2 regions of the Neisseria sp. HMSC078H04 genome follow, and region 1 is predicted to be linked to the other one. Evidence: predicted binding sites of a transcription regulator. Region 1 holds the regulator's gene; the other holds the start of a gene.
What was found. The regulator FNR, encoded in region 1, switches genes on or off when oxygen is low (the NO sensors DNR and NnrR bind a similar motif). The targets are predictions, from matches to a motif close to TTGATNNNNATCAA.
Positions count from the first base shown of each region.

Region 2: the regulator FNR is predicted to act here: its motif matches at 8,233-8,246, upstream of pflB (formate C-acetyltransferase).

Region 1 is NZ_KV835822.1:70,192-86,611, reverse strand. Features, by position in the region: gene secA (preprotein translocase subunit SecA) at 1-2,594, opposite strand, end outside; gene HMPREF2560_RS00605 (DciA family protein) at 2,749-3,171, shown strand; gene azu (azurin) at 3,463-4,041, shown strand; gene HMPREF2560_RS00595 (hemerythrin domain-containing protein) at 4,134-4,643, shown strand; gene HMPREF2560_RS00590 (glucose-6-phosphate 1-dehydrogenase family protein) at 4,678-5,298, shown strand; gene dapE (succinyl-diaminopimelate desuccinylase) at 5,411-6,544, shown strand; gene HMPREF2560_RS00580 (hypothetical protein) at 6,652-7,137, shown strand; gene HMPREF2560_RS00575 (methylated-DNA--[protein]-cysteine S-methyltransferase) at 7,307-8,062, shown strand; gene argF (ornithine carbamoyltransferase) at 8,207-9,202, shown strand; gene HMPREF2560_RS00565 (TraB/GumN family protein) at 9,304-10,290, opposite strand; gene HMPREF2560_RS00560 (DUF1289 domain-containing protein) at 10,329-10,574, opposite strand; gene HMPREF2560_RS00550 (hypothetical protein) at 11,190-11,522, opposite strand; gene hemN (oxygen-independent coproporphyrinogen III oxidase) at 11,654-13,075, opposite strand; gene fnr (fumarate/nitrate reduction transcriptional regulator Fnr) at 13,238-13,972, shown strand; gene HMPREF2560_RS00535 (CysB family HTH-type transcriptional regulator) at 14,059-15,009, opposite strand; gene HMPREF2560_RS00530 (OmpA family protein) at 15,452-16,213, shown strand; gene HMPREF2560_RS00525 (DUF4149 domain-containing protein) at 16,350-16,420, opposite strand, start outside.
Region 2 is NZ_KV835834.1:104,804-121,223, forward strand. Features, by position in the region: gene HMPREF2560_RS04790 (RDD family protein) at 1-195, opposite strand, end outside; gene HMPREF2560_RS04795 (hypothetical protein) at 287-706, opposite strand; gene holA (DNA polymerase III subunit delta) at 854-1,855, opposite strand; gene lptE (LPS-assembly lipoprotein LptE) at 1,855-2,334, opposite strand; gene pgeF (peptidoglycan editing factor PgeF) at 2,455-3,225, opposite strand; gene rluD (23S rRNA pseudouridine(1911/1915/1917) synthase RluD) at 3,307-4,431, opposite strand; gene HMPREF2560_RS04820 (outer membrane protein assembly factor BamD) at 4,430-5,233, shown strand; gene HMPREF2560_RS04825 (ATP phosphoribosyltransferase regulatory subunit) at 5,558-6,715, shown strand; gene HMPREF2560_RS04830 (adenylosuccinate synthase) at 6,759-8,057, shown strand; gene pflB (formate C-acetyltransferase) at 8,361-10,646, shown strand; gene pflA (pyruvate formate lyase 1-activating protein) at 10,785-11,591, shown strand; gene HMPREF2560_RS04845 (proline--tRNA ligase) at 11,665-13,377, opposite strand; gene fghA (S-formylglutathione hydrolase) at 13,874-14,722, shown strand; gene recA (recombinase RecA) at 14,817-15,863, opposite strand; gene aroA (3-phosphoshikimate 1-carboxyvinyltransferase) at 16,011-16,420, opposite strand, start outside.

The sequences.
Region 1 (16,420 bases):
CCGAGCAGTTCTTCCATATCAGGCGCATCGGAGTGGACGGTTTGAACATCGCTGACGCTTTGTGCGGCGGTGTGGTCGTATTCGCTATTGCGCTCGATTTGAACGGCAGTCAGCAAAGCGGCAATGTTTTGTTTGATACCGCGCCACAGGTTTTCAAACATAGCGAAAGCTTCGCGTTTGTATTCCTGTTTCGGATTTTTCTGAGCATAGCTGCGCAGATGGATACCTTGGCGCAAGTAGTCCATAGCGGCGAGGTGTTCGCGCCATTGGTTGTCGATAACTTGCAGCATAACATTGCGTTCGAAGTCTGACATAGCCTGTTTGCCGACCAATTCGACTTTTTCGGCATACTCGTCTTCGATGCGCTTGATGAGGCGTTCTTTAATGTCTTGGTTGTCCAAAGTGCTGTCTTCTTTCAGCCAGCCTTTGATATCGACATGCAGGCGGAAATCGGCGGCAAGTTGGTGCTCCAGTGCCGGAATGTCCCATTGCTCTTCCATGCTGTCAGGTGGGATGTGGTAGTCAACCAAGTCGCTGACAACGTCGGCGCGGATTTCGCGGGTCAAATCGCTGACGTCTTTGCTGGTCAGGATTTCGTTACGTTGATGGTAAATCACTTTACGTTGGTCATTGGCAACGTCATCGTATTCCAAAACTTGTTTACGCATATCGAAGTTGCGGCCTTCGACTTTACGTTGTGCGCCTTCGATTTGACGGGTCAGCAGGCCGTGTTCGATGGCAACGCCGCGCTCGGGTGCCAGGCGGTTGAGGATGGCGGCGGCACGGTCGAGTGCAAACAGGCGCAACAATGGATCTTCAAACGACAGATAGAAACGGCTGGAGCCGGGGTCGCCCTGACGGCCGGCACGACCACGCAACTGGTTGTCGATACGGCGGCTTTCATGGCGTTCTGTACCGATAATATGCAAACCGCCTGCGGCCACAACTTGGTCGTGTTCAGCTTGCCAACCGCTTTCAAGGGCAGAAATTTGCGCTTGTTTTTGCTGTTCGCTCAGGGTTTCATCGGTATGGATGGCTTCGATTTGATGTTTGAGGTTGCCGCCCAAGACAATATCGGTACCGCGTCCGGCCATGTTGGTGGCAACGGTAATTGCACCGACTTTACCGGCTTGAGCCACAATCAATGCCTCGCGCTCGTGTTCTTTAGCGTTCAGAACGTTATGTGGTAGACCTGCTTTATGTAATAAGTCAGAAACCAGTTCGGAGTTTTCGATGCTGGTTGTACCGACCAAAACCGGTTGGCCGTTTTTGTGGCATTCGGCGATGTCTTTGACGACGGCTTCAAATTTTTCTTCGGCTGAGCGGAAGATTTGGTCGTTGAAGTCTTTGCGTTGTACAGGACGGTTGGTCGGGATGATGACGGTTTCGAGGTTGTAAATGCTTTGGAACTCGAAGGCTTCGGTATCGGCCGTACCGGTCATGCCGGACAGTTTGCTGTACAGGCGGAAGTAGTTTTGGAAGGTAATAGATGCAAGCGTTTGGTTTTCGCGTTTGATTTCTACGCCTTCTTTGGCTTCAACGGCTTGGTGCAAGCCTTCGGACCAGCGGCGACCGGCCATCAGACGGCCTGTGAATTCGTCCACAATCACGATTTCGCCGTCTTGGATAACGTAGTGTTGGTCTTTGTGGAACAGGGTATGCGCGCGCAATGCAGCCATGAGGTGGTGCATCAGGGAAATATTGGCGGCAGAGTAGAGTGAATCGTTTTCCTGCAATAAGCCCATTTGGGTCAGGATTTGCTCGGCGTGTTCGTGACCGGCTTCGCTCAGGATAACTTGGTGTGCTTTTTCATCTACCCAGTAATCGCCTTCGCCTTCTTCGGTTTCTTGGCGGATAAGGTGGGCCGGAACGGCATCCATTACGCGGTAGAGCTGGATGTTGTCATCTGCCTGGCCGGAAATAATCAGCGGCGTACGCGCTTCGTCGATCAGAATGGAGTCCACTTCGTCGACAACGGCAAAGTTCAATTCGCGCTGAACTTTGTCGTATTGGTCGGTAACCATATTGTCGCGCAGGTAGTCGAAGCCGAATTCGTTGTTGGTGCCGTAAGTAATGTCGGCACCGTAAGCGGTTTGGCGTTCGAAAGGTTGCAAATCGGCTACGATCACGCCGACGCTCAAGCCTAAGAAATTGTACAACGGCTCCATAATGCCTGCGTCACGGGAGGCGAGGTAGTCGTTGACGGTAACGACGTGTACGCCTTTTCCTGATAATGCATTCAGGTAAACGGCAAGGGTAGCCACCAGAGTTTTACCTTCACCGGTACGCATTTCGGCAATTTTGCCGTTGTGCAGAACCATACCGCCGATCAGCTGTACATCGAAGTGGCGCATGCCCAATACACGGCGGGATGCCTCGCGGCAGACGGCAAAGGCTTCAACCAAAATATCATCTAGCGTTTGTCCGTCAGCGAGGCGTTGTTTGAATTCGGCGGTTTTGGCCTGTAAATCTGCGTCGTTTAACGCTTTCATCTGTTCTTCGAGTGCATTGATTTTAGCAACGGATTTACGATATTGTTTCAGCAGGCGGTCGTTGCGGCTGCCGAAGATTTTCTTAGCAATGTTTGTCAGCATGAATAATTCCTGCGCCTTGATATAATAGTGGGCGAAATTGGGATTTTAACACAAGCGCTTGTATAACGCGGTAATGCTGTTTGAAATAAAGGCAGTTTTGCTGTATTTCAATTGTAATTGTTTGGTTAATTTACTGAGAGGCCGTCTGAAATATATGGATTTAGCACAATTGGGCAAGCGCGATCATTTACTGGCGGGCTTGTTGCAACAATCGCAACAATGGCGGAAATTGGATGCAAAAGTTAAAACGGTTTTGCCGGCCAACCTGCATCCGCATTTTCAGACGGCCTGCGTAGAAGACGGAAGACTGGTTTTGCTGGCCGCCAACAATATGGCTGCTTCGCGTTTGAAAATGATCCTGCCTGCCATGTTGCCCAAGTTGCAAGCATTGCATGACGGAATACGGGAAGTGGCGGTCAGGGTGGTCCCCAAACCTCCTCCTCATCCGAAAACCAACAGCTTGCGATTGAGCGAGGCTGCTTTGGACAGCTTCGATGCGGCTGCGGCCAAATTGGAAGGCAGGCATCCCGAATTGGCAGCGGCATTGGCAGAATTGGTACGCAAGCACAGCCGCTAAAATCATGCCGAATGAGATTATGGTTAATAAATGTTAAAACTTATTTCATTTGACCGATAGCATCTAATACTAAAGAAATACGACCTAAACAGTAACTGTTTTCTTTTAGGTAAACTGATGTAAACTTGGCCTGAAATTTTGATTTCGTGTGAAGTTTGTAGCAAAATAACGCCTGAATTTCTTATCGCTCTGCGTGAATAAGTTTAAGTTTGACATTTGCCTTTGTTAATATATTCGCGCGGGTTCTATTAATAGAACTTAACAAGACTCTCATCATTAGGAGATACATCAATGAAAGCTTATCTGGCTCTGATTTCCGCTGCCGTTATCGGCTTGGCTGCATGCTCTCAAGAAGCTGCAAAACCTGCTGAAGCACCTGCTGCTTCCGCTGCTTCTGAAGCTGCTCCTGCAGAAACTACTGCACCTGCCGATGCCGCTCCTGCCTCTGAAGCTGCTCCAGCCGATGCTGCCGCCGCTCCTGCTGCCGGCAACTGCGCAACTACTGTTGAAGCCAACGACGCTATGCAGTTCAACACTAAAGAAATCCAAGTAAGCAAAGCTTGTAAAGAATTCACCATCACTTTGAAACACACCGGTACCCAACCTAAAGAAAGCATGGGTCACAACATCGTCATTGGTAAAGCCGAAGACATGGACGGTATTTTCAAAGACGGTGCTGGTGCTGCTGCAACTGACTACGTTAAACCTGACGACGCACGCGTTGTTGCTCACACCAAACTGGTTGGCGGCGGCGAAGAAGCTTCCCTGACTCTGGATCCTGCTAAATTGGCTGGCGGCGAATACAAATTCGCTTGTACCTTCCCAGGTCACGGCGCTTTGATGAACGGTAAAGTTACTTTGGTTGACTAATCCGTCTAAAGCTCGAAAACAGACAGCCTGCCTTGCGCAGGCTGTTTTGTTATAATCTGGAAACATTAATTTAAGAATAAAACCTCAAAACCATGAATCCGTTTGAAACCAAAAGCGTTACTTTTGCCGAACCCATTGAAATGCTGTACGCCTGTCATGGCAAAGTACGCCGTTTCTGCAGCCAGGTTGCCATGTTGTCGGACTATATTGCCGAAAACGGCTGCAATCAGGTCGTTTTGCAAACTATCCGCCAAATTGCCCAGTATTTCAACGTTGCCGCGCCGTTACACCATGAAGATGAAGAAGAAAACTTCTTTCCGCTTTTGTTGCAATATGCGCCGCAAGCCCAAGAAAGCGTTGACGAGCTGTTGCGCCAACATGACAGCCTGCATAGCAACTGGGACGGCGTAGCGGCTGAATTCGCCAAACTCGAAGCAGACAACGCCTATGTCCCCGATGCGGAAACGTTCAAACGCTTTGTCGCAGGATATGATGTTCATCTGGCGATTGAAGAGCCGCTGTTTGATATGGGCAAAACCTTTATCCCCAAAGAAAAACTGACCGAAATCGGCGAAATTATGGCCGCACGCCGCCGCAAATAAGGCCGTCTGAAACAATCGTCTCAAGGAATACACTATGCTGACCCCAAAAAGTTGCGATTTGTTCAATATCCCTTTTTTCCAGTTTTCCCAGCTTAAAAAATACCAGCCTGAAAGCATTCCGCAAATCAAGGTAGACTATAAAGAAAACTGGCAGGTATGGCAGCAGCTAATCCAGCAGGTTGCCGCCGAATTGGGTGCACCGTTCGCGCCGCCGCATATCGAACGCTGGTGTAACGGCTGGCAGGTACGCGCTCATTTTTTTGCCTATTTTAAATACGAACAATATAAAAATTCCGCAGCGATTTTATCGATTTTGCTCAACCGCCGCCGTTTGAGCGTCAGCTTGGATTGGCACTGCTATAAAGCCGATGTTTCACCTATTGCGCTGCCCGATTACAACCGATGGCTAGATAATTTTGATACTGAAAAATACGCTTCCTTCGATATGTGGCACGGCGCGGAAAGCGAATATGACGATTATCGTACCGTCGCCCAGCAAAGCGACGGCGATAGAAAGCTTCGAGACGACAAAGATTTCTTCTGTATCGGGAAGCACATCGAACGTGATGATTTAGGCAAGCAGGATGTCGCGAAATGGATAGTGGAAACAGTGGAAGACTTACTGCCACTTTATGAAGCTTGCCATGGAAAATAACTCAGAATACCGAAAGGCAGACTGCCCATTCAGTATCTTCAAATGAACTCAAGGCCGTCTGAAAATCATATTCAGAACGTTTCAGATGGCCTGTTTCTCAAAGTGAACAAATATGACCGAAACTAAATCCCTAGAACTTGCCAAAGAGCTGATTTCCCGCCCGTCCGTTACGCCGGATGATCAGAACTGCCAACAACTGCTGGCCGAACGCCTGCAAAAAATCGGTTTTGCCGTAGAAGAGCTTCATTTTGGAGACACCAAAAATGTTTGGTTGCGCCGCGGTACGCAGGCTCCGGTGTTCTGCTTTGCCGGGCATACCGACGTTGTGCCGACAGGCCCTGTTGAAAAATGGGATTCGCCCCCGTTTGAACCGACCGAGCGTGAAGGCCGTCTGTATGGCCGCGGCGCGGCGGACATGAAAACCAGCATTGCCTGTTTTGTTACCGCCTGCGAGCGATTCGTTGCCGAAAATCCCAATCATCAAGGCAGCATCGCGCTCCTGATTACTTCGGACGAAGAGGGTGATGCGCTGGACGGCACGACCAAAGTCGTCGATGTGTTGAAAGCGCGCGGCGAGTTGATTGATTACTGTATCGTCGGTGAACCGACTGCCGTGAATAAATTAGGCGATATGTTGAAAAACGGCCGCCGCGGCTCGCTGTCGGGCAATCTGACCGTCAAAGGCAAGCAAGGCCATATTGCCTATCCGCATTTGGCAATCAATCCCGTGCATACTTTTGCCCCGGCCTTGCTGGAGCTGACACAAGAAGTCTGGGACGAGGGCAACGAATACTTTCCGCCGACCAGTTTCCAAATTTCCAATATCAACGGTGGCACAGGCGCGACCAATGTGATTCCGGGCGAGCTGAACGTCAAATTCAATTTCCGTTTCTCTACCGAGTCCACCGAAGAAGGTCTGAAGCAACGCGTTCATACCATTTTGGACAAACACGGTGTGCAATACGATTTGCAGTGGTCTTGCTCAGGCCAGCCGTTCCTTACTCAGGCAGGAAAACTGACCGACGTGGCACGCGAAGCCATTGCCGAGATTTGTGGTGTTGAGGCCGAATTGTCCACTACCGGCGGCACTTCGGACGGACGCTTCATCAAAGCCATTGCCACAGAACTCATCGAATTAGGCCCGTCCAACGCGACCATCCACCAAATCAACGAAAACGTACGTTTGGAAGATATTCCTAAGCTGTCGGCAGTGTATGAAGGTATGTTGAAACGTTTGTTGAAGTGAAAAAGGCCGTCTGAAAACGGCAGAAAGGGTATTGCCTCATCAAAATTGGCATACATTGTGGCAATGCCTTGACTGTCATTAATCGATTTCTTCACTAAAGGTTTTCTATGCAGAAATTTATCTCAGCCCTTGTTGTATTCGGATTGTCATTATCTTTGACAGGTTGTCTTGAGTCCGAGCCAAAGCCTCAAGCAGTTTCAATCAATCAAGGAAAAATTTTAGAAAAAAATGTACTGGTGGGATTGTGGCATATTGACGAGTTACCCATGGATGCGCCCCAAAACGCATATTATCTCAGTCGGGTAGAAACAACCGGCTCTGACAATCACATTTATGGAAAGCACATTGAGTTTGATAAAGACGGCAGGTTTAGCAGCGGTTATTCAGCAGAATGCGGTAATGATTGTTTTCCACATTCAGAAGGTCTTTATCGATTTGTAAGTGATGATGAAGTGATTTTGCAAGCGACCAAGGTTGAGCAAAGAGGCTATTGTGGAGAAAGCGGGGAGTTTAACAAGAGCGGCGAGTGGGTCTTGGGAAAATTTAAGATAAAAAAAGACAAAGAATTTGTTGTTTTAAAGAAAATTCTATAATTCCCATTTTGGGATTTTATAAAATTTTTGGGCGAGTTTCATTGATAGGGTAGGCGGAAACTTCCAGCCAACCTACATATAAGTTTTAAAGCCGCCGTACCGGATGGTGGAATTTATGATCCGTCGGGTAATAGTTTGGGGGTTTGTTGATTATCGGGAGTAAATGCAGATGATTACTCTGCCTTCTTTAAACGAGCTTCCATCAAAGTGGAATGAAATCCGAGAGCAGTTGGAAACTGACTTTCCCGCTACTCTCGAAGCCTTGCTGCACGAGCGTCTTACCGAACACGAAGCCAAGCAGTTTGAGCAGGATTTTATTGACTGTATCGGTTGTGCGCCTGAAGAATATGTCCGTATCCGCCGAGCTATCCGACTGTTGGAAACGCGTTATCCTGATAGTCCGAACAAACTGACTGCGGCCGCGGTTGCCACGCCGTTGGGCGAGATGTTGGCGGTGTTCAGCAGTAAGGGTTTGTGTCTGCTGGAATTTGTCGGGCAGAAACATATGGAACAGGAAGTCATGGCTGTCCAAAAAGCTTTACGCGGGCAGTTTATTTTTCAAGAAAATGAGCAAACGCAACTTTTACGCCAAGAATTGGATTTATACTTTCAAGGCCGTCTGAAAGTTTTTGCGACGCCTTTGGAAACGATAGGTACAGCCTTTCAGCAGCAGGTGTGGAATGCGCTGCTGACTATTCCTTACGGCAAAACGCGCAGCTACAAGGAGCAGGCGCAACAGTTGGGTAATCCTAAAGCCATTCGCGCCGTTGCCGCTGCAAACGGGCAGAACAAGGTGTCTATCCTGATTCCCTGCCACCGCGTTATCGGCAGCGACGGCAAGCTGACCGGCTACGCAGGCGGTTTGAACCGCAAACAATCGTTGCTTGCCTTGGAGCGAGGCGAGGTTCAGACGGCCTTGTTTTGAGTTTTGATAGAGCATAAGGGGTCGCACTATGGGCAGGCTTCGCACACTGAAAAATTGAGCAGCAGAAGGTCGGTGGAAGCACGACGAAATCTGCATGGAGAAAAATGTTGGGCAACGCCCACGCTAGAAAAAGAGAAATAAGACATGAGCCTGAAAAACCGCCATTTTTTAAAACTTTTGGATTTTACGCCGGAAGAAATCACTACCTATCTTGACCTTGCCGCCGAATTGAAAGCTGCTAAAAAAGCAGGGCGCGAGGTGCAGCGGATGCAGGGAAAAAACATTGCCCTGATTTTTGAGAAAACATCAACCCGCACCCGTTGCGCGTTTGAAGTGGCCGCGCGCGATCAAGGGGCAGGGGTAACTTATCTGGAGCCTTCTGCCAGCCAAATCGGGCATAAGGAAAGCATTAAGGATACGGCGCGTGTTTTAGGGCGGATGTTTGACGGTATCGAATATCGCGGTTTTGGACAGGATGTGGTGGAAGAGCTGGCCAAGTATGCAGGCGTGCCTGTGTTCAATGGTTTGACCAACGAGTTCCACCCGACTCAAATGCTTGCTGATGCGCTGACGATGCACGAGCATAGCGATAAGCCTTTGAACCAAATTGCGTTTGCCTATGTCGGCGATGCGCGTTACAACATGGCTAATTCGTTGCTGGTGTTGGCTGCGAAACTGGGCATGGATGTGCGTATCGGTGCGCCGAAAAGCCTGTGGCCGTCTGAAAACATTATCGAGACGGTGCAGGCTGTTGCCAAAGAGACAGGCGGACGGATTCTGTTGACGGAGAATGTGCAGGAAGCCGTAAAAGGCGTGGATTTTATCCATACCGATGTGTGGGTCAGCATGGGTGAGCCTAAAGAGGCTTGGCAAGAACGCATTGATTTGTTGAAAGATTATCGCGTGACGGCTGAGCTGATGGCGGCATCGGAAAATCCGCAAGTTAAATTTATGCATTGCCTGCCTGCTTTCCATAATCGCGAAACCAAAGTCGGCGAATGGATTTATGAGACATTCGGTCTGAATGGGGTTGAAGTAACGGAAGAAGTCTTTGAAAGCGAAGCCAGCATTGTATTTGATCAGGCTGAAAACCGGATGCACACGATTAAAGCGGTGATGGTAGCGGCATTGGGCGATTGATTGTTACGCTCAACATTGCTTACTGCTTGATTTAATAGAGATTGAATAAAGGCTGTCTGAAAGAAAGACTTTCAGACGGCCTTGTCGTTTGCTGATAAGGTTTATTGCCAAATTAAAACCTTAGGTTCCGGGGTAACTTGATAGCCTTCTTGACGCAATAGTTCGATTAAGCCTTTTTCGCTGGGTAAATGGGCAATACCGACAGCAAAGAGGGTGCTTTGTTTGGCGGATTGCTTGCGGATTTCAGGCAGCCATGCCAAGTTGCGCCGAATCAGGAGGTCGTTTTTTAGCCAATCGGACATGGCTTTGGCGTATTTGGTATCAACAAGTTTGAGGGTGCGTTGTTCGGTTTCTTCCAAAAGTGAAATGAGTTCTTCAAAGCGGCCGTCTGAATAGGCTTGATGGAGTTTTTTGATATCTTCGGTTTCTTCTTTATAGGTTTTAATACTGGCTTTCAGAAAGTTGAGCATGGTTTCTTCAGGCTGAGCTTTGAAGATTGCGGTAACATCGTCCAAACTTTCTAATGAACCACGCGGCTTATTGATGTCGGCGGCCGCGTTGGTCAGTAACATATCTGCACCGGTTTCTGAGCTATACCCTTTGGGAAATGTACTGCCGGCAAAAATGAATGCCGCCCACGGATGGAGTTTGTCGGCAATTTGGGTGATGGGTCGGCTTTCTTCATTTTGCGAATAGATTTCTTGTAAAAGACGGAAATCTGCTTTGCCGAGCTTGCGGCTGAGCGGTTCGGTACTCATGACTTCCTTGAAGTATTTTTGATACATTTTTGCCGTTTCCGGGCTGCTGTCCGGCAGTGGATCGACTTCTGTGGTCAGTTGGTCGGTGGATTGCAACAGTTTGAGGGCATCGGAAGACAAGGTTTGATTGGTTCGTCCCATGTGGATGGTGCCGAGCAGATAGGAATCGGGTTGGCCTTCTTTGCTGATTTTCCAAACATTGCTGGTCAGTTTAGGCTGCTGCCAGTTAAGTTCGGCAGGTTTGTTGTCGGTTGAAGTTGAGGCGGGTTTGCAGGCGCCCAGGGCGAGGGCAGTCAATGGTACAAGCAGGCAGGCAAGCAGTTTTTTCATGTTTTTCCTTATTGTGGTGTGCGGTAGGCAAGGGCAATTTAGAAATCGAGTAGGTTTTGAACCGGATGTTCGCCCGTTTCGGGTTTTTCTAGTTTGCGGTTGCGGATTTTGGCTTTCCTGAGGGATAGAAGGTGCATGACTTGATGCTTTTGGCTGTCGGTCATCTGGAGCCAGTACAAGCGCTCTTCCCGGCTGCGCAGGCAGCCTTTGCAATAACCTTTGGCATTGGCTTCACAAACGCCGATGCAGGGGCTGGGAATGGGGAAAAAATCAGGTTGTTCCATATTTTAAAAGCGTTTGAGATCTGAGACCGGATAAACCAAAATTGCAGACTGCATTTGTATTTGTCTAAACACGATCGGTGTATCCAGCAGGGTTCCTATCAATGTCCAATTGAGTTGATCATTTCAATAAATTTATATCTGCCACCCTAGGCATAAAAAACCTAAGAGAAACCATAAATATATCGCAGAGGAAGTCAGTATCTTCCCTATTTTCAGATTTCTCCAATAAAACCCAAGTAAGAACATTATGAAAATTAAAGGAATTCCAATATAAATATAATATTTAAGCGATCCTAATTCACTGAACACGTTTATAACAGAATAGAGACCGATAAATCCACCTGACCAAAAAACAATTATTGCCGGCCCTAAAAAAATAGCCGTTATTAAATGAGGGAGCAGTATGATTTTTATCCATTCTTTATATTTGTTGTTCATTTTAATCCCAATTACTTCAATGGTATCGTATCGATTCAAATGGGGGAGCAAAGTGTACAGTAACGTCACCAAGAATAATTACGGTATGTTTGGCAGAATCATGTTTTAATACATATTTGGAGTTCCGCTATATTTTGATTTTCAGACGATCTATGTTTAGTCCCAACTATCTGTATTTTATGACTTAATTAGTTTGCGCAAAGACTGATTGTTGTATTTGATATCGGCAATCAGCTGGTCATATTGGTGCATTCTACGGAGCGAGCGGGTAATCAGATAGACCGAGAAAATAATCAAGCTGATGTTCATCAGACTGACCAGTACGAGCAAAGGCCAAACATCAACGGCCTCGTACCATTTCGATGTCGCAATCAGCGCACTGAAAATAGACAAAGGGAGTGCGAAAACGGCAATGCCCGTACGCATGATAGCAAGTGCCGTGCGTTTTTCAGCAAGGAGAAGCTGTACTTGATTGATGCTGAGGATATCGTTTTGCTGTTCGGTAACCATAGGATACGCGCCTATACAAATTAACTTTGAATTCTGATAAAGCGGAAAATATGGTTTTATGTTACCCGAAAGTATTGAAAATAAAAACAAAGGTCGTCTGAAAATTTTCAGACGACCTTTTCCATTTCTGTTTATACGGTTTGCGAGTATTTGGCTTTGGTTTCTTTATGGCGCAAATGGTAGTCGAACACCATGGCGATGTTGCGGATCAGGAAACGGCCCTTCGGCGTAACGGTCAGGCCGTGCGGTTTGAGGCGGACCAGACCGAGGGTTTCCAGTTGTTTCATATCTTCCAGTTCCGCTACAAAATAGCGGCTAAACGGAATGCCGAACACGCTTTCGTAAATTTGATAATCAAGCGAGAAGCGGCACATCAAATCCTGAATGATGTTGCGGCGCAGAATGTCGTCTTGATTAAGCTGGTAGCCGCGCATAATCGGTAGATGTCCGGCATCGAGTGCGGCGTAATAGGCATCGATGTCGCGCTCGTTTTGGGAGTAGGTGCTGCCGATTTTGCCGATAGAGGAGACGCCGATCGCCACCAAGTCGCAGTCGGCATAGGTCGAGTAGCCTTGGAAGTTGCGTTGCAGGAAGCCTTCTTTGAGGGCGATGGAGAGTTCATCATCAGGTTTGGCAAAGTGGTCCATACCGATGAAAACGTAGCCGCGCTCGGTCAGGGTTTGAACGCAATATTGCAGCATATCGAGTTTTTCTTCGCTGCCGGGGACGATATTGGTGTCGATACGGCGTTGCGGTTTGAAGATATGCGGCAGGTGGGCGTAGTGGTAGAGGGCGAGGCGGTCGGGGTCGAGGGACAAGACCGTGTCGATGGTGGTTTTGATGCTTTCGGTGTTTTGGTGCGGCAGGCCGTAAATCAAATCGACGCTGACCGATTTAAATCCGGCTTCACGCGCGGCATCAATCACTTCTTTGGTTTCTTCGTAGCTTTGGATGCGGTTGACGGCTTCCTGTACTTTAGGGTCAAAGTCTTGAATACCGACACTCATGCGGTTGAAACCGAGTTTGCCCAGTTTGAGGACGGTTTCGCGGCTGACTTTGCGCGGGTCGATTTCGATGGAGTATTCGCCGTTGGGGATGAGCTGGAAGTATTTTCGGATCATTTCGAAGACGCGTTCGAGTTGGTCGTCGCTTAGGAATGTCGGCGTGCCGCCGCCGAAGTGGAGTTGCGCAAGCTGGTGTCGTCCGCCTAAATGCGGTGCCAGCAACTCCATTTCTTTTTCCAGATATTGGATATAGGCATCGGCACGGCTTTTGTCTTTGGTAATAATTTTGTTGCAGCCGCAGTAGTAGCAGATGGTATTGCAGAAGGGAATGTGGATGTAGAGTGAAAGGGGTTTGTTGAGCGCGCCCATGTTACGCAGGTTTAAAGCTTGGATATATTCGGCTTCTTTAAAGCCTTCATGGAAGCGGTCGGCGGTCGGATAGGATGTATAACGTGGGCCGCTTGATGGCAAACTGGCAATCAATTCGCGGTCGAATTCCGGTAATTCATTGTTTGTGTTGGTGTTATTTGAGATAGGGATAATTTTCATGGTAGGGGCTTGTAGTATAAAGTAGGGAAATTAGGGAAAATTTTAGTCAAAATTTCGATAGTTTGGTAGAATGCCTGATAATGATATGTCGACTTTGACTTGGGTCAATAGTTATTCGGCTTCATCAGGGATTTATAGAACTATGCAGATTAAGGGTGCGTTATGGCCACACACAATGCAACACATCAAATGAAAACCTTGTGTTCCACATGTTCTTTACGCGAGCTGTGTTTGCCTGTCGGACTGATGCCTAACGAATTTTCACAATTAGATGCGGTTATTCGTCAAAGCCGCCGTCTGAAAAAAGGTGAATACCTGTTCCGTGCCGGCGAGCCGTTTACCTCTTTGTTTGCCATCCGTGCGGGCTTCTTTAAGACAACAGTCGCCAGCCAAGATGGACGAGATCAGGTAACCGGCTTTTTTATGTCGGGCGAGCTGATCGGTATGGATGGGATTTGTTCCCATATTCACAGCTGTGATGCTGTGGCTTTGGAAGACAGCGAGGTATGCGAGCTTCCGTTTACACATATTGAAGAACTCGGTCAGGATATTCCCAGCCTTCGTTCTCACTTTTTCCGCTTGATGAGCCGCGAAATTGTCCGAGATCAGGGTGTTATGCTGCTTTTGGGCAATATGCGCGCTGAAGAGCGATTGGCAGCATTCTTGCTCAACCTGTCTCAGCGTCTCTATTCCCGAGGTTTTGCCGCCAACGATTTTATCCTGCGGATGTCGCGTGAGGAAATCGGCAGCTATTTGGGGCTGAAACTGGAAACGGTCAGCCGTACCTTATCCAAATTCCATCATGAAGGCTTGATTTCGGTTGAGCACAAGCACATCAAAATCTTAGATGCGACAACCTTGAAGAAAATGGTTTCCGGTTGTTCGCACGCTATCTGAATCTTAGGCCGTCTGAAATATTTCAGACGGCCTTTTTAACAAGAATTAAAGAATAATTGTTAAGTTACGAAAGTGATAGTCAGATTTTAAATTGAAAAATCTTCAACAACCGGCGTGTACAGAATGCGATCGACTACTTCTCTGGTCAGTTTCGGTGCAAACATCTGGATAAAGTCATACGCGTAACCGCGCAGGTAAGTATCCGAGCGTAAGGCTATCCAAGTGGGCGACGGCTCAAATAAGTGTGCCGCATCAATTAGTTGTAAATCTTGATCAACCGCGGGATCGTACGCCATTTTGGCCATCAAACCAACGCCCAAGCCTAAGCGTACATACGTTTTCAATACATCCGTATCGGCAGCCGATAAGGCAACATCAGGTTGCTCGATATGCGCTTTATTAAATGTACGCGCGATACTGCTGCCGGAATTAAAAGCAAATTCGTAAGTAACCAGCGGAAAAGAAGCCAAGTCTTCAAGGCTTAAAGGATTGCGGCAGTCCAAAAGAGGATGATCGTGCGGAACAATCACGGCATGGTTCCATTCATAGCAGGGTAGTTTGCCCAACTCGGGGTGATCGTCAATGCGTTCGGTAATAATTGCCAAATCTGCTTCTCCGCTGCTGACCATTTGGGCAATGGCAGAAGGGCTGCCTTGTTTGATGGTCAAATTGACTTTAGGGTAGTTTTTGACAAATTCCGCAACGATTTTGGGCAAAGCATAACGCGCCTGAGTATGCGTTGTCGCGATGGTCAGCGAGCCGCTGTCATGATCGGTAAACTCGCTGCCGATATTTTTAATGTTTTGTACATCGCGCAAAATTCGTTCCGAAATTTCTAACACGGCTTTGCCAGGTTGCGAAACGGAAACCACACGCTTGCCGCTGCGGATAAAAATTTGGATACCCAATTCTTCTTCAAGCAGGCGGATTTGTTTGGAAATGCCGGGCTGGGATGTAAAAAGCGCATCGGCAGCCTCGGAGACATTCAGATTGTGCCGGTAAACTTCAAGGGCGTAACGTAATTGTTGCAGTTTCATGGTAGCAGTATCGGATACGTTGTTATTGTGGATTTTGTGCGACAAACGGTCTGTAATTTAACATATTTTGCCCGGTTTTGCCCCGAGTTTTGAAAATGGTTGTTTTTAATGAAAATATCTTTTAATGATATGAAAACAGGAAATTCAGGAAAGAAGAGGGAAAGGGGTTTTGTTGTTTTTGTACAACTTTAGGTAGGTGAATTGTCTGATTTTGCCCTAAATTAATGACACAAGATTGATTTTTCGGCATGATTAACTACTAGGAAGCAGGCACTTCATAATTGTTTGAAGGCATCGAGTATTGACAGTTTGCCTTGCGCTTCTTTATAGTGCAACCTGATATATCCGATTTGCCGCTGTTTTGATACTGCGGCCTGTATATTGGTACTTTGCAGCGGTTGCTTTCCTAGTCCGCCGCATAACAATTTGATGAGGGAATAAAATGACCAAACAGCTGAAATTAAGCGCATTGTTCGTTGCCTTGGTTGCCTCTGGCACCGCTATGGCCAGCGAAGCGCACACCAAACACGGTTACACCGTAAGCAGCCAATCTCAAGAAATCGTCCGTAACAACTACGGCGAATGCTGGAAAAACAGCTACTTCGACAAAGCTACCGAAGGCCGTGTTGAATGTGGTGACCGCGAAGCAGTTGCTCCTGTACAACAAGCTCCTGAGTATGTTGATGAAACTGTTTCCCTGTCTACTAAAACTCTGTTCGGCTTCGACAAAGACAACCTGCGTCCTGAAGCTCAAGAAAACCTGAACGCTTTGGCTCAACGCCTGAGCAACGACAGCGTACAAACTGTACGTGTTGAAGGTCACACTGACTTCATGGGTTCTGAAGAATACAACCAAGCTCTGTCTGAGCGTCGTGCTAACGTAGTTGCTAACTACTTGGTAGGCCGTGGCGTTGCTTCTAGCAAAATCTCTGCAGTAGGTCTGGGCGAGTCTCAAGCTCAAATGACTGCTACTTGTGAAGCTGAAGTTGCTAAACTGGGTAAAAAAGTTTCTAAAGCTAAGAAACGTGCTGCCCTTATCGCTTGTATCGAACCTGACCGTCGCGTTGATGTTAAAATCCGCAGCGTTGTTACTCGTCAAGTTGCTCCAGGCCAAACTATCGAAGGTCAAGGCGAATTGCCTGCTACTGATGAAGGTTGGATCCCAGCTCCTTACAATGGCGTTCACGGTTACGCTAAACCTTAATCGGTTTGTGAAAAATGCCCTGCAATATGCAGGGCATTTTTTTATGGTTTATATTTGAAGAGTCGGGGGAGTTCATGATTCAAAATAAAAGGCCGTCTGAAAGACTTCTTTTCAGACGGCCTTTTATTGAGACAGATTAGTTTGGTTTGGGCCATTTCCATACGCAGATGGCTGCCAGTATGGTACAAATCAAAAAGAGGATACTGG
Region 2 (16,420 bases), on a different contig from region 1:
GAAGTAGAGCCACCATGCGTAGAACAGAATCAGACAGGTTGTCAGCATGGACAGGCGCGTGGAAACGGGATTGAGAAAAATGGCGACAATACCGGCTGCAAGGGCGGCAATGCTGGTAACGGCGCCGGTCAGCAGAAGTTCGTAAACCAGTGCGGCGAGGCGGCGTTTGAGTGGGGCGGTGGGAAGACGGGTCATAATGCGATGGAAACGGAAATGGGTTTGATGGAAATAAAAACAGGCCGTCTGAAACGGGATAGGATGTTCAGACGGCCTGTTACTGTCGGGATTAGCGATGTGGACGTTTTTGACCGCGTGCCTGTTGGGCAGCCATTTGGTTCATTTCCTGACGGGTCGGACGTTTTTTGAAGATGGCGTGCGCTTCGTCAACGGAACATTTTTGTGACAGGCAAACCAGGGTAATTGCGTCTTTTTGATGTTGGCCACCGCTGTGGTACATGCGGCGCAGGTTGGCTTCGTTGATACGGCCTTTTTCCGGATCGATGTCGAATTTTTTCAGGCGCTCGAGGAATTGGCGTTGCTGACGGCGTGAAGTCCAAACGAAACCGCCTGCGGCAGCGGCCACGATGATGACGGCCAACAGGATGGCCAGCGGCCATGAATCGACGATCAGAACGATGATGAGGCTTAATACGGCAGTGGTCAGCAGGGCCAGGCCGCCGATGCGAAGTTTGGTTTTATTATCCATATGGTTGGTGTTTCCTTGTTTTTTGCTGGAAGAGGCCATCTGAAATGCGAGGTTCAGACGGCCTGAATTTGAGTTTACGCTATTTTACAGTATTTTCTGTTTTTGGGGCGTATTGCGTGCAAGTTTCTTGATGCGTGGAAACGGTTTTCAGGCGGCCAGCGAAGTGACGAGCTGTTTGAACTCGGTCCATGCATCGCCTTCTTCCGCGCCTTTGATGATGCGGTCGATTTTGGCGCAGGTTTTGAGCGCGTCGAGCAGGCGGTTGATGGAAATGCGTTTGGCCGCCATCGGTGCAAGGGTCTGCTTGTCGCCCCATAAGCGCAGGCTGTTGCGCAGGCTTTGGATGTTTTGGCCTTGCTTGAGTGCGGCAGTCAGGCGGATTAGGGTGCGGATGTCTTCGGCAACCGCCCACAACAGCAAAACCGGCTCTTCGCCTTCTTCTTCCAAACCGTCCAGCAAACGGGAAACGCGCAGGGCATCGCCTTTCATCCATGCGCCTGCCAGTTGGAATACGTCGAAGCGGGCGACGGTGGCAACTGCGGCTTCTGCGTCGGCAATATTGATTAAATGGCCTTGAGGATGGAGCAGGGCAAGTTTTTCGATTTCCTGACGGGCGGCCAAAAGATTGCCTTCGACGCGCTCGGCAAAAAGGGCGAGTGCTTCAGGCTCGATATCCAAACCTTGCTGTTTCAGACGGCCCTGTATCCATTGCGGCAAAGCATGTGGTGCAACGGCTTTTGCTTCTAAGACGATGCCTTTGCCTGCCAATGCGGAAAACCATTTGGACTGGATTTGCGCTTTTTCAAGCTTGGGCAGGAGGATGAGCGTAACCGTATCTTCGGGCAGGCGTTCAGCGAAGGCTTGCAGGGCCTCGCCTCCGTTTTTGCCGGGTTTGCCGTTAGGAATGTGGATTTCCAGCAGTTTCAAATCGGCAAACAAACCTGCGCTGCCGGCACTTTGCAACAGCTCGTTCCAGTCAAAATTGTTTTCGGCGGTATAGACTTCGCGGTTGAGATAGCCTTGTTTTTTTGCGGCTGCGCGCAGCGTATCCAAAGCTTCGATGCGCAACAAATCCTCTTCACCGTGGATGATATACAACGGTTTGAGCGGCGTATCGGGGCGCAGGCTCTCAATGGGCGCGGCAGCCATTATTGCGCCTTTAAGAAAGTCAGGCGGCGGACGATTTGATCTGCGGCGTCGATGCGCATTTCAGACCAAATGGTTTCTTCCTCTTCCTGTTTGCCCAAAACTTCGCTGTCGGCGTAGTCCATGGTGCGGTGAACCTTGACTTCCATCGGTTCGCCAACCGGCTCGCCGTTGCGGAAGGCTTGGGCTTTGACAGTCATGGCTAGCAGGTATTCGTTGATTGCGGCGGCGCGGGTGATGGTGTAGATGTCGCGGCGTTTTTGAAAGTCGACAACGCGCAGGGTGATTTGTGATTCGGCTTCGCTAACCGGATGGCCGTCGGCACGGCGTAAGGCATTTTCCAGCGCTTTTTGCATAACGGCTCCGCCTTCTACATGCCAGTTTTGATAAGGCAGCGGCTGAGAAGTCACGCCCGTGCCTTTTGGGTGGAAACCGCAAGAGGCAAGCAATAGGGCGAGTGCAGGCAATAGGATTTTTTTCATTGGATATTCCTTCGTTGAAACCGGTTACGGTATCGTCGGATTATAACGAATAATGTTTAGGCCGTCTGAAACCGTAAACGGAAAGTATTTCAGACGGCCTTGTCTTTGATGGCGAAAATCTTATTTTCCCAACCAAATCAGGCTGACCATGCGGCCGGTTTGTCCGTCGCGGCGGTAGGAGAAGAAAGTATCGCGTTCCAAGACGGTGCAATGGGTGCCACCATAAATCATATTCACGCCTTCGCGGTGCAGAACCATGCGCGCCAAAGCGTAAATGTCGGCAAGGTATTTGCCGCCACCGATGTCTTCAAACGCATCGACAGCTTCCGGCATAAGGGTGCAAAACGCATCAAATACATCTTGCCCTACCTCAAACGCATCAGGGCCGATGGCAGGGGCGAGATAGGCCATGATTTCCAGCGGCTCGACATTCATTGCTGCAATGGTGTTTTGCAAAACGCCACCGGCCAAACCGCGCCAACCTGCATGAGCCGCCGCAACAACGGTCCCTGCTTTGTCGCAAAACAAGACAGGCAGGCAATCGGCAGTCATCGAAGCGCAGGCGATCGTGCCCGTTGTATCCACCGAGGCATCGGCGTCGGGCGTATTGTCTAACGCTTCGGCTGCGTTCACAACAATGGTGCTGTGGATTTGATTAAGGTAAGCAACGGGCAGGCCGACTTGTTCCTGTACGATTTCGCGGTTGTGGAGCACGGCTTCCAAATTGTCGCCGACGTGCGAACCAACATTCAGGCTGCGGTACACACCTTTGCTGACACCGCCGTTGCGCGTGGTAATAAGCGTTTTAACATTGGCAGGGGCAGGCCAGTCGGCAGTCAAAAAATTCTTGCCTTGTGGAGCGAGGTTTAGGGTATCTGTGATGGTTTTCATAATCTTTAAATCGCTGAAATATTGGAACGGATTGATTTCAGACGACCTGAAATAATATTTTAGGCCGTCTGAAAAATGGGTTTAATCCCTTACATAAACGACTTCGACATCGTAGTCGTCTTCATTCCAATCATTGTCATCGTCCATGCCGAATTTCTCTTGCCATTCTTCCTCGTTGCTTAGGGACGAATCCAAACCGGCTTCCAGACGTAGGACGGAGAGCAGGTGGTACATATCGTCAGGTATAGGCGCTTCAAAGGAAACGGTTTCGCCGGTTTTCGGGTGTACAAAGCTCAAGCGGTAGGCGTGCAGGGCTTGGCGCGCACCAAGGGCTTTGATGGCTTCTTTAACCGCATCGCTGCATGGATGGCGCAGGTTGCCGTAAACAGGATCGGCGGCCAGCGGATGGTTGGCTTCGCGCATATGAACGCGGATTTGGTGCGTGCGGCCGGTTTCGAGCGAGCATTCGATGTAGCTGTGTGCCAGATAACGTTCCAACACTTTGACGTGGGTAACGGCGGGTTTGCCGCCGAATTTGACGACTGCCATTTTCAGGCGGTTGTGTGGGTCGCGGCCGATTTTGGTTTCGATTTTGCCGTCAAAAGGAACAATGCCGTTGGCGACTGCGCGGTAAATGCGTTTGACTGTGCGCTCTTGCAGCTGTTGAACCAGTGAGTTTTGAGCTGGCAAGGTCTTGGCGACCACCATCAGGCCGCTGGTTTCTTTGTCCAAACGGTGTACGATGCCCGCACGCGGCACTTGGCTTAATTCAGGACAGTGTGCCAACAGGCCGTTGAGCAGGGTGCCGCTCCAGTTGCCTGCGGCAGGATGGACGACTAACCCGGCCGGTTTGTTGATGACGATGACGGTATCGTCTTCATAAATAATGTCCAAATCTATCGGTTCGGGCGTGAATGCGAGGTTTTCTTCGCTCGGACGTACCGTAACGGCAATCAATTCACCGCCTATCATTTTATCTTTGGGTTGTGCGGGCTTATCGTTTACAATGACCGCACCCTCTTTAATCCACGAACTCAGGCGGCTGCGCGAGTAGTCGGGCATGAGTTTGGCCAATACGGCATCCAGCCTTCCGCCCGCCATTTCGAGCGGAACGGTCAAATTAACACAACTTTCTGTTTCAGGGGATGACGGAAAGTCTAAATCATCGCTATAATCGGCTTCGTTATCAAAGGAAGTATTCTGCATGAAAAAAATTCTTTTAGTAGTTTCTTTAGGTTTGGCACTGAGTGCCTGCGCAAATAAAGGCACAATCGATAAAGACGCCCAAATTACTCAAGATTGGAGTGTGGAAAAGCTTTATGCCGAAGCGCAAGACGAATTGAACAGCAACAATTATACGCGAGCTGTCAAGTTATACGAAATTTTAGAGTCCCGTTTTCCAAACGGCCGCTATGCCCAGCAGTCCCAGTTGGATACGGCGTATGCCTATTATAAAGACGATGAGCCGGAAAAAGCCTTGGCTGCCATTGCGCGCTTCCAACGCCATCATCCGCAACATCCGAATATGGACTACGCGCTGTACTTGAAAGGTTTGGTCCTGTTTAACGAAGACCAGTCTTTCTTGAACAAGCTGGCTTCCCAAGACTGGTCCGACCGCGACCCGAAAGCCAACCGCGATGCTTATCAGGCGTTTGCCGAGTTGGTTCAACGTTATCCAAACAGCAAATACGCTGCCGATGCAACCGAGCGTATGGCCAAGCTGGTGGACGCTTTGGGTGGTAACGAGATATCTGTGGCACGTTATTACATGAAACGCGGTGCTTATGTCGCAGCGGCCAACCGTGCGCAAAAAATCGTCAGCCGTTACCAAAATACCCGTTACGTCGAAGAAGCTTTGGCGATGATGGAATTGGCATACAAAAAACTGGACAAGCCGCAACTTGCTGCCGATACACGCCGTGTTTTGGAAACCAACTTCCCGCAAAGCCCGTTCTTGCAACACGAATGGCGATCTGACGATATGCCTTGGTGGCGTTACTGGCGCTAAGCGTCGGGTTGTTCAGACATGAATTAAGGCCGTCTGAAAATGATGCAGCTATGCATTTGGTTTTCAGACGGCCTTTGTTTTTAATGTTTTTTTACGCTCTCTGTAAACAGGGTGCAAAATTCGTTTTAATATGGTAAAGTCTGATTTTAATAACTCGACGGTTTGAAGCCGTTACTCAGGGGCTGTTTAAATTTAAAATCAGTTTTGTTGAAGCCGCATCGGATTTGCCGTTGATGCATTCAGGAAAATTTCAGTCGTCAGGCTGATTTGGTTTTAAATTTAAGCAGCCCTTTATGTTTACAAAAAAAACAGAGGTAGATTCTCATGAAGTCTTGGCAGCTTCCTGAACACGTTGCCGACGTGTTACCGACCAATGCCCGACAACTGGAAAGCGCCCGTGAGCGGCTGTTGGCTTTGTTCCGCGTGCATGGTTATGAATTAGTGCAACCGCCATTGATGGAATACAGCCATTCCTTATTGACGCATATCGATGCCGGTTTGTCTTTGAAAACCATTTTGGTCGTTGATCAGCTCAGCGGCCGTCAGCTCGGTATCCGTGCGGATATTACGCCGCAGGTGGCGCGTATTGATGCCCACTTGCTTTCTGCCAATCAAGGCATCAACCGTTTATGCTATGCCGGTTCGGTGCTTCATGCGCGGCCTGACGGATTGCTCAATATGCGCGAGCCTTTGCAGGCCGGTGCGGAAATGTATGGCTTGGAAGGCATTGAAGCGGATATTGAATTGATTGATTTGATGCTGAAAAGCATGAAGATTGCCGACATGGGCGAAGTTTTGCTTTCGTTGGGCCATATCGGCGTATTCCGTGCTTTAGCAAATGCCGCGCATTTAGATGAGCAGCAATCGGCAATCCTGCTGTCATCGATGCAGGACAAGGATGCCGAAGCCGTCAGCCAGTTGGTCAAAGAGTGGAAACTTGATGGCATGTGGGCAAAAGCGTTTTCATTGTTGCCCCGACTGTACGGTGGTCGTGAAGTGCTGACTGTGGCTAGAGAGAAATTACCGGAATTGTCCGCAGTCAGTGCGGCCTTGGATGAATTGCAGGCAGTATGCGATGCGTTCCCAAATCAAAAAGTGCATATCGATTTGTCGGAACTGCGCGTTGACAATTACCATACCGGTTTGCTTTACGCGGCTTATGGTTCAAACCGTCATGATGCCGTGGCACGCGGCGGCCGTTATGACGGATTGGGCGGATACTTCGGACGAGCGCGTCCTGCAGCCGGATTCAGTTTTGATTTGCGCAGCTTCATCGGCCGCCTTCCTGCTATCGGACGGGAATCCGTGGTGGCTGTCGATGTAAAAGACATGCCTGCAGCTCAAGAAGCGGTAGATGCTTTGCGCGAACAAGGACAATGTGTCGTTATCGATTACGGTATCGGCTATAACGGTTCGGAAGAGGTTACAGGCCGTCTGAAACAAGTGGACGGCGTTTGGAAAGTAATCGATTTGAACGATTGAGTTTTATTTTGAAATTTTGTATCTGAAATAAGGTTAGATAGCTATGGCTAAAAATGTTGTCGTAATCGGTGCCCAATGGGGTGATGAAGGCAAAGGTAAGATTGTTGACTGGCTGGCAGAAGAAACCAGCGGTGTTGTACGTTTCCAAGGCGGCCACAATGCCGGCCATACATTGGTCGTCGGTGGTAAAAAAACCATTTTGCGCCTGATTCCAAGCGGCATTTTGCATGAGACTTTGGACTGCTTCATCGGCTCAGGTGTTGTAGTTTCTCCTGAAGCATTGTTGGGTGAAATCGACGAATTGAATGCTGCCGGTGTGAAAAACGTTGAAGGCCGTCTGAAAATTGCGCCGACCTGCCCATTGATTCTGCCTTACCACATTGCGCTTGACCAAGCACGCGAAGCTTCCCGCGGTAAAAGCAAAATTGGTACAACCGGTCGCGGCATCGGCCCAGCCTATGAAGATAAAGTTGCCCGTCGCGCGATTCGCGTGGTGGACTTGTTGCACCCTGAAAAACTGGTTGAGAAACTGGAAGCTGTTTTGGCTTATTACAATGTCCAGTTGCAACACCTGCACAATGCCGAGCCGGTAAAAGTTGAAGACGTGATGGCGGTCATTGAAAAAGTTGCACCGCGCATTACGCCGATGATTACCGATGTTTCCCGTGTTTTGAACGAGAAAAACCGCAAAGGCGAAAGCCTGTTGTTTGAAGGCGCGCAAGGTACGTTGCTGGACATCGACTACGGTACTTATCCGTTTGTCACTTCCTCCAACTGCTTGGCTGGTGCCGCTTCTGCCGGTGCAGGCGTAGGTCCGCAAATGCTGGATTATGTTTTGGGTATCGTTAAAGCCTATACTACCCGCGTAGGTTCCGGTCCATTCCCGACTGAATTGTTTGACGAAGTGGGCGCAGGTTTGGCTGAACGCGGCCATGAATTCGGCTCCGTAACCGGTCGTGCGCGTCGTTGTGGCTGGTTTGATGCGGCTGCTCTGAAACGCTCTATTCAAGTTAACGGCATTTCCGGCATGTGCATCACCAAGCTGGATGTGATGGACGGTATTGAAAACATCAATATCTGCGTAGGTTATGAATTGCCTGATGGCAGCAAAACCGACATTCTGCCTTGCGGCTCTGATGCGGTAGAAACCTGCAAACCGATTTACGAAACCATGCCGGGTTGGAGCGAGTCGACTTTCGGCGTGAAAGAGTACGATAAGCTGCCTGAAAACGCTAAAGCTTACCTGAAACGTATTGAAGAAGTGTGCGGTGCGCCTGTGGCCATTGTTTCAACCGGTCCTGACCGTGAAGAAACCATCGTTTTGCATCATCCGTTTGCTTAATTGAAGAAGTGAATAAAGGCTGTCTGAATGTTTCAGACGGCCTTTATATATGCAATGCAATAAAAAATCAGCCCTGAAAGACGTCTGTCTTCAGGGCTGAATTTTGTATTTTACGCCGTTTTGAAGTACAAATGTTTGGAAAGTGAGATGTAGTACCAAGTAACAATTATTCTCATTGACGTAAATCAAGAAAAGGCTAGTCTGTAATTTTATTTCAAGAAAATCCCTGTAAATAAATGGGTATTAGTGCTATCCTTTCAGAAAATTTACAGTCTATATTTTCAATAAAATTAGGAGCTTGATATGTCAAATGATGTTCAGCAACGTCCTGCCGCTTGGGAAGGTTTTGTCGGTGGTAACTGGGAAACCAACGTAGATGTCCGCGATTTTATTCAAAAAAACTACACGCCATATGAAGGTGATGCCTCTTTCTTGGCACCAGCAACCGAAGCCACAACCAAGCTGTGGGCGGAAGTGATGGAAGGCATCAAGGTTGAAAACCGTACGCACGAGCCGTATAAAATCGACGCGCAAATCGTCTCCGGTATTACCAGCCATGCTCCGGGCTATATCGACAAAAATTTGGAAACCATCGTCGGCCTGCAAACAGACGAGCCTTTGAAACGCTCTATCATGCCGTTTGGCGGTTTGAAAATGGTGCAAGACGCGTGCAAAGTGTACAACGTTGAATTGAATCCCGAAGTCAGCGAAATTTTCACCAAATACCGCAAAACCCACAACCAAGGCGTATTTGACGTTTATACGCCCGACATCCGCCGCTGCCGTAAATCAGGTGTGATTACCGGCCTGCCGGATGCTTATGGTCGCGGCCGTATTATCGGCGACTACCGCCGCGTGGCATTGTACGGTATCGACTTCTTGATGAAAGACAAACTCAACCAGTTCAACTCACTGCAAGCCGATTTGGAAAACGGTGTGGACTTGGAAGAAGTCATCCGCCGTCGCGAAGAAATCAACGAACAATACAAAGCCTTGGGTCAAATGAAAGAAATGGCGGCTTCTTACGGCTACGACATTTCCGGCCCTGCAAAAAATGCACAAGAAGCCATCCAATGGACTTACTTTGCCTACCTTGCCGCCGTTAAATCTCAAAACGGCGCAGCGATGTCCTTCGGCCGTGTGTCTTCGTTCTTGGATATTTATATCGACCGTGACCTGAAAAACGGTGTGATTACCGAAACCCAAGCGCAAGAATTCATTGACCACTTGGTGATGAAACTGCGTATGGTTCGTTTCCTGCGCACTCCGGAATACGATCAACTCTTCTCCGGCGACCCGATTTGGGCAACCGAATCTATCGGTGGTATGGGCTTGGACGGTCGTACCTTGGTAACACGCACCAACTTCCGCGTGTTGCACACCCTGTACAACATGGGCCCGTCTCCTGAGCCAAACATCACTGTATTGTGGTCAGAACAACTGCCGCAAGGCTTTAAAGAATTCTGCGCCAAAGTATCCATTGATACTTCGTCCATCCAATATGAAAACGACGATTTGATGCGTCCTGACTTCAACAGCGATGACTACGCCATTGCCTGCTGCGTCAGCCCGATGGTGGTTGGCAAACAAATGCAGTTCTTCGGCGCACGTGCTAACTTGGCTAAAACTCTACTATACGCAATCAACGGCGGCGTGGATGAAAAATCTAAAGAGCAAGTTGGTCCGAAAACCGAGCCGATTATGGACGAAGTCTTGGACTACGACACTGTCTTTGCGCGCATGGACAAATTCATGGATTGGTTGGCAACCCAATACGTTACTGCCTTGAACATCATTCACTACATGCACGATAAATACAGCTACGAAGCTGCGTTGATGGCGTTGCATGACCGTGACGTGAAACGTACGATGGCTTGCGGTATTGCCGGTTTGTCTGTGGCTGCCGACTCATTGTCCGCCATTAAGTACGCCAAAGTGAAACCGATTCGCGATGAAAACGGTATTGCTGTTGACTTTGAAATCGAAGGCGAATACCCACAATTTGGTAACAACGATGACCGCGTTGACGATATCGCCTGCGATTTGGTTGAACGCTTCATGAAAAAAGTGGCAACCCACAAAACTTACCGCAACGCCACTCCGACTCAGTCCGTACTGACCATTACTTCCAACGTTGTTTACGGTAAGAAAACCGGTAATACTCCAGACGGTCGCCGTGCAGGTGCTCCGTTTGGTCCGGGTGCAAACCCAATGCACGGCCGTGACGTCAACGGTGCAGTCGCTTCATTGACTTCCGTAGCCAAACTGCCATTTGAGTTTGCTAAAGACGGTATTTCTTATACCTTCTCCATTATTCCTGGCGCGTTGGGTAAAGACGAGCATTCTCGCGAACGCAACCTTGCCGGTTTGATGGACGGTTATTTCCACCATGAAGATGGTATTTTGGAAGGCGGTCAACACTTGAACGTCAACGTATTGAATCGCGAGACTTTGGAAGATGCAATGCACAATCCGGAGAAATATCCGCAGTTGACCATTCGTGTGTCCGGTTATGCGGTTCGCTTCAACTCGCTGACCCGCGAACAACAGCTTGATGTGATTACCCGTACGTTCACAGAAACCATGTAATCGGGTGGCGAAACGAACCAGAAGCTAAATTTGCGTTTGGTTTGTTTTGAAACAAAGCTCCGAGGCCGTCTGAAATGTTCAGACGGCCTTTATTATCGTACAATCTATATAAGCAAAAACATTTTTGAGCCGAACACTATGTCCACGACTTTTGCCATTACCCCCGAGCCGGAACTGAAAGACCTTGGCCACCGTCACTATAACGGCAAAGGCATTATTCATTCGATTGAATCTTGCGGCGCTGTCGATGGTCCGGGTTTGCGCTACGTGCTTTTTTTGCAAGGTTGCCTGATGCGCTGCCTGTATTGCCATAATCGCGATACTTGGGATTTGCATACCGAGCAGGCGCAGGAATTGGATGTGGCAACCGTGATGAAGCAGGTCATGACCTATCGTCATTATCTGCGTGCGACAGGCGGAGGTGTAACAGCAACCGGCGGCGAGCCGTTATTGCAATATGAGTTTGTACGCGATTGGTTTACGGCCTGCTGGGAACACGATATCCATACCTGTCTCGACAGTAATGGCTATGCTTTGCACTATGATTCGATTTTGGATGATTTGCTAGATCATACCAATTTGGTCATGCTCGACTTAAAACAAATCGATCCTGAAATTCATAAAGTGCTTGTCGGTATTCCAAATACCAAAACGCTGAAATTTGCGCGCTATCTTGCCGAACGCAATCAGCCGACGCGGGTGCGCTATGTGGTTGTTCCCGGTTATACCGATGATGAGCGGTCAGCGCATTTATTGGGCGAGTTTATCGGTGATATGGATAATGTAGAAATGGTAGAGCTTTTGCCGTATCACGAATTGGGCGCACATAAATGGGCTTTGTGCGGCGACGAATACAAGTTAAAAGGCGTACATCCGCCGCCTAAAGAAACCATCTTGAAAATCAAAGAAATATTAGAGAGCTACGGAAAAAACATTATTTATTAAAACAGAAAATAGAAAAAGGCCGTCTGAAACGAAATAATCAGTTTCAGACGGCCTTTTCATGATTGAAAAAAACTTAAGCGTTCAATGCGGCCAGAACCTTGGCAACAACTTCTGATACTGCAACGGCTTGGGCCTGATTGTCACGGCGTTCGGCATATTCGACATTGCCTTCTTTTAAGGCGCGATCGCCGATTACGATGCGGTGAGGAATACCCAACAGCTCGGAGTCATTCAGCAATACGCCCGCACGTTCGTCGCGGTCATCCAGCAATACATCCGCACCGACAGCTAGAAGCTCGGCATAGATTTTGTCGGCGGCTTCGCGTACGGCTTCAGATTTTTTGTAGTTCATCGGTACGATAACGACTTCAAACGGCGCCATTGCTTTGGTCCAAACAATGCCTTTTTCGTCGTTGTTTTGTTCGATGGCGGCAGCAACAACGCGGGTAATACCGATACCGTAGCAGCCCATTTCCATGATTTGGGATTTGCCGTTATTGTCCAAGAAGCTGACATTCATGGCTTGGGTATATTTGTCGCGTAATTGGAAAACGTGGCCGACTTCAATCCCGCGCGCCAGTTTCAGACGGCCTTGTTCGTCAGGGCTGATGTCGCCTTCGATGACATTGCGCAAATCGACAAATTCAGGCTCAGCAGCATCTCGGCCGAAGTTGAAGCCGGTATAGTGGTATTCGTCTTCGTTCGCGCCGATAACCCAGTCTGCGCCTTTTTCGGTGGCGAAATCGGCATAGACTTTGCCTTTGAAGTTGACAGGGCCGAGAGAGCCGCCGTTTGCGCCGAACTGTTCAATAATCGCGGCAGGGCTTGCCATGGTCAGTGGCGATTTCACGCCGGCCAGTTTTTCTGCCTTGATGTCGTTAAACTCATGGTCGCCACGCAACAGCAGCAGGACGAGTTCGCCTTCGTTTTCGCCTTCAACCACGATGGATTTGAGGGTTTGTTCAACCGGAATATTGAGGAATTCAACCAAAGACTCAATGGTTTTGACATTTGGTGTATGTACTTTGGTCAACTCGGCCTGAGCAGCGGCGCGTTCGCCTTTGAGCGGCAAGGTGGGTGCCAATTCGATATTGGCGGCGTAATCGGAAGTATCGCTGTATGCGATAACGTCTTCGCCGCTTTCAGCCAATACTTGGAATTCGTGAGAGCCGGTACCACCGATGCTGCCGGTGTCTGCGGCGACGGGGCGGAATTCCAAGCCCAGACGGGTAAAGATACGGCAGTAAGCGTCGTACATATCCTGATAGGTCGTCTGAAGCGAGGCATAGTCGGCATGGAAGGAATAAGCGTCTTTCATGACGAACTCGCGCGCGCGCATCACACCGAAGCGCGGACGCACTTCATCGCGGAATTTGGTTTGGATGTGATAAAAGTTTTTCGGCAGTTGTTTGTAGCTGTTGACTTCTTTGCGCACGATGTCGGCAATGACTTCTTCACAAGTCGGGCCCATGCAGAAATCGCGGTCATGACGGTCTTTCAGGCGCAGCAGTTCTTTACCGTAAAACTCCCAGCGGCCGGATTCCTGCCACAGTTCGGCAGGTTGTACCACCGGCATCAGCAGCTCCACGCTACCCGCGCGGGCCATTTCTTCGCGCACGATATTTTCAACTTTGCGCAATACGCGCAGACCCATCGGCATCCAAGTATAAAGACCGGATGCATTGGCTTTGATCAGGCCGGCACGAATCATCAGCTTGTGGCTGGCAAGTGCGGCTTCGGCAGGGGCTTCTTTAAGGGTAGAAATGAAGAACTGGGAGGCTTTCATGGCGTATTTTTCTTTCTTAAAAATAAGTGCGTATTGTAACGCAAAATGTGTGGCCGCGTGTCTTTTGAATGGCATCTGATGAAATCGGCCGTTGTTTTACAGAGCTTTTGATTCGGGGCGATTTTTAGGGATGTCAACCCTAATTTATGCACAAAGCCGCATAACCTTGTTTTACCTATAAATTTTCACTGTATGATTATAGTAAAATCTTATAAATATAACTATTTGATTTTATTGTGTTTTATTTGATTAAATTTTAGTCAATTTAAGACTTAGTTTGTTCCTAAAGAAAATTTTACGATTACCCAAAGCTTATCAACAGATTTATCCACAGAGATTGTGTATAGATTTTAAATGCCGTCGGCGTAATGATTTCGCATGATTGGCAAGCCTTGTTTAAAGCAGATTTGGTTGCCTTAAAAAGATGGGGCAACAACACGATGGACAGGTTTTGCGCTAACATTTTGCTTATTGCTGTTTCCTTACAAGGAATAAAATGAAAAATTCAGAATTGCATTTGCTGGAACGTAGAAAGATGTTTAACGGGTATCAGGAACGCTACCGTCATTTTTCTCAAACCTGCCGGACGGATATGGTATTTGATGCCTATCTGCCGCCACAAGTCTTAAAAGGCTATCCTGCGCCTGTTTTATATTTTCTTTCCGGCTTAAATAGTGATGGTTTTGAATTGGTTCGGCAAAGCGGAATTCAACGTTTTGCGGCGCAATGGAATATTATTGTGGTTTTTCCGGATACCTCGCCACGCGGTCAGCACGTTGCCGACAGTGAGGAACATTATCTTGGACAGGGTGCCGGATTTTATGTTAACGCAACTGAAGCACCTTGGGCTCAGCATTATCAAATGGAAAACTATATCAGCCAAGAATTGCCTGATTTGATCGAGCATAATTTCCCGGTAACGAAAGAGCGCAGCATTGCGGGTTTCAGCATGGGCGGGCATGGCGCGCTGCAGTTGGCTTTGAAGCATCCCGGCCGATATGCTGCGGTTTCCGCTTTTGCACCTTTATGTCATCCTATCGATACGGAAGGTGGCAGACAGGCGTTGTCAGCTTATTTGGGCCAAAACATGGAAACATGGAAACGCTATGACAGTATAGAGCTGCTTCAGACCGCCTCGCATAAATTGCCTGTTTTGATTGATGTCGGCAGTGAAGTTGCTTTGTATCCTGAAGTTCTGCAACCGGAAGGATTTGTCCGCTCAGCACGCGAAAAAGGTTTCAATATCCAATATAAAGTACGTCCGGGCTATGGGCATGACTATTTCTTTATTGCCAGCTTTATCGATTCGCATATCGAGTTTCACGCCCAAGCATTGGGGCTTTAAGCAGTATTGAATAAAAGGCCGTCTGAAATCCGATTAATGAACGAATTTCAGACGGCCTTTATTTGGTCTTTTTAACCTTTTATTTCAAACAGACTTATTCCTCAGGACGTTCGCCGTCGGTATCGTCCAATTTGCCTTCGGTAATATCCATATTGATACCGACTGCCGCACGGATTTTGGCATCAATTTCGTTGGCGATATCAGGATTTTCTTTCAGCCAAACGCGTACATTGTCTTTACCTTGGCCGATTTTTGCGCCGTTGTAGCTGTACCATGCACCGGATTTTTCAATGATGTCATGTTTGACGCCCAAGTCGATCAATTCGCCTTCCCAGCTGATGCCTTCGCCGTAAAGAATATCAAATTCGGCTTGACGGAATGGAGGTGCAACTTTGTTTTTGATAACTTTGACTTTGGTTTCGTTACCAATAACGTCATCGCCTTTTTTAATCTGACCGGTACGGCGGATGTCGAGGCGGACGGAGGCGTAGAATTTGAGCGCGTTACCGCCGGTCGTGGTTTCAGGGCTGCCGAACATCACGCCGATTTTCATACGGATTTGGTTAATGAAAACAACCAATGTATTGGTGCGTTTGATGTGGCCGGTCAGTTTGCGCAGGGCTTGGCTCATCAGGCGGGCTTGCAGGCCGACGTGGCTGTCGCCCATTTCGCCTTCGATCTCGGCTTTAGGCACAAGTGCGGCTACGGAGTCGACAACGACCATATCGATACCGCCTGAGCGTACCAAGGTATCGCAGATTTCCAATGCCTGCTCGCCGGTATCCGGTTGGGAGAGATAGAGTTCTTCGACTTTTACGCCGAGTTTGCGGGCGTAAATCGGGTCAAAAGCATGCTCGGCATCGATGAATGCGCAGATGCCGCCATTTTTTTGGCATTGGGCAATGGCTTCGAGACAGAGTGTGGTTTTACCGGAGGATTCCGGGCCGAAAATTTCAACCACGCGGCCGCGGGGCAGACCGCCAACGCCGAGTGCCAAGTCCACGCCGAGGGAGCCGGTGGAAATAACATCAAGGTTTTCTTCCTGTTGGCTGCCGTCCATTTTCATGATGGAGCCTTTGCCGAAGTTTTTTTCGATTTGGGCAAGGGCGGCGGCTAAGGCTTTGCTTTTTTCGTCTGACATGTTTTCTCTCCGAAAGGAAATATGAATCGCTAAGAATTTATTTAGCTATTATCGCATAAATTAAGAAAAAGTATAGTTTTATTTTTATTTTTCAGACGGCCTGTGTTTTTTGTATGCAACAGGCCGTCTGAAACATTAAATAATCAATCAGTTGGTTAATGATGCAAAAACTTGGAAATAGTCGGGGAAAGTTTTATGCGTACATTTCGGGTCGTTGATGATGACGGGGACGCCCAAAAGTGAAGCCAGCGAGAAACACATGGCCATGCGGTGGTCGTCGTAAGTATCGATGACGGCATCAGGGGTAAGTGTTTCGGGCGGCGTAATATGAATAGCTTCGGCTTCTTCGATAACTTCTGCACCCAGTTTGCGCAGTTCAGTTGCCATGGCGGCGATACGGTCGGTTTCTTTGACGCGCCATGAGCCGATATTGCGCAGGGTGCAGGGCTGTTTGGTGGCCAGTGCGACGATGGCCAAGGTCATGGCCGCGTCTGGAATATGGTTGGCATCCAAATCAAAAGCCTGAATCTTGCGTTCGGCAGGACGGGAAATCTCAA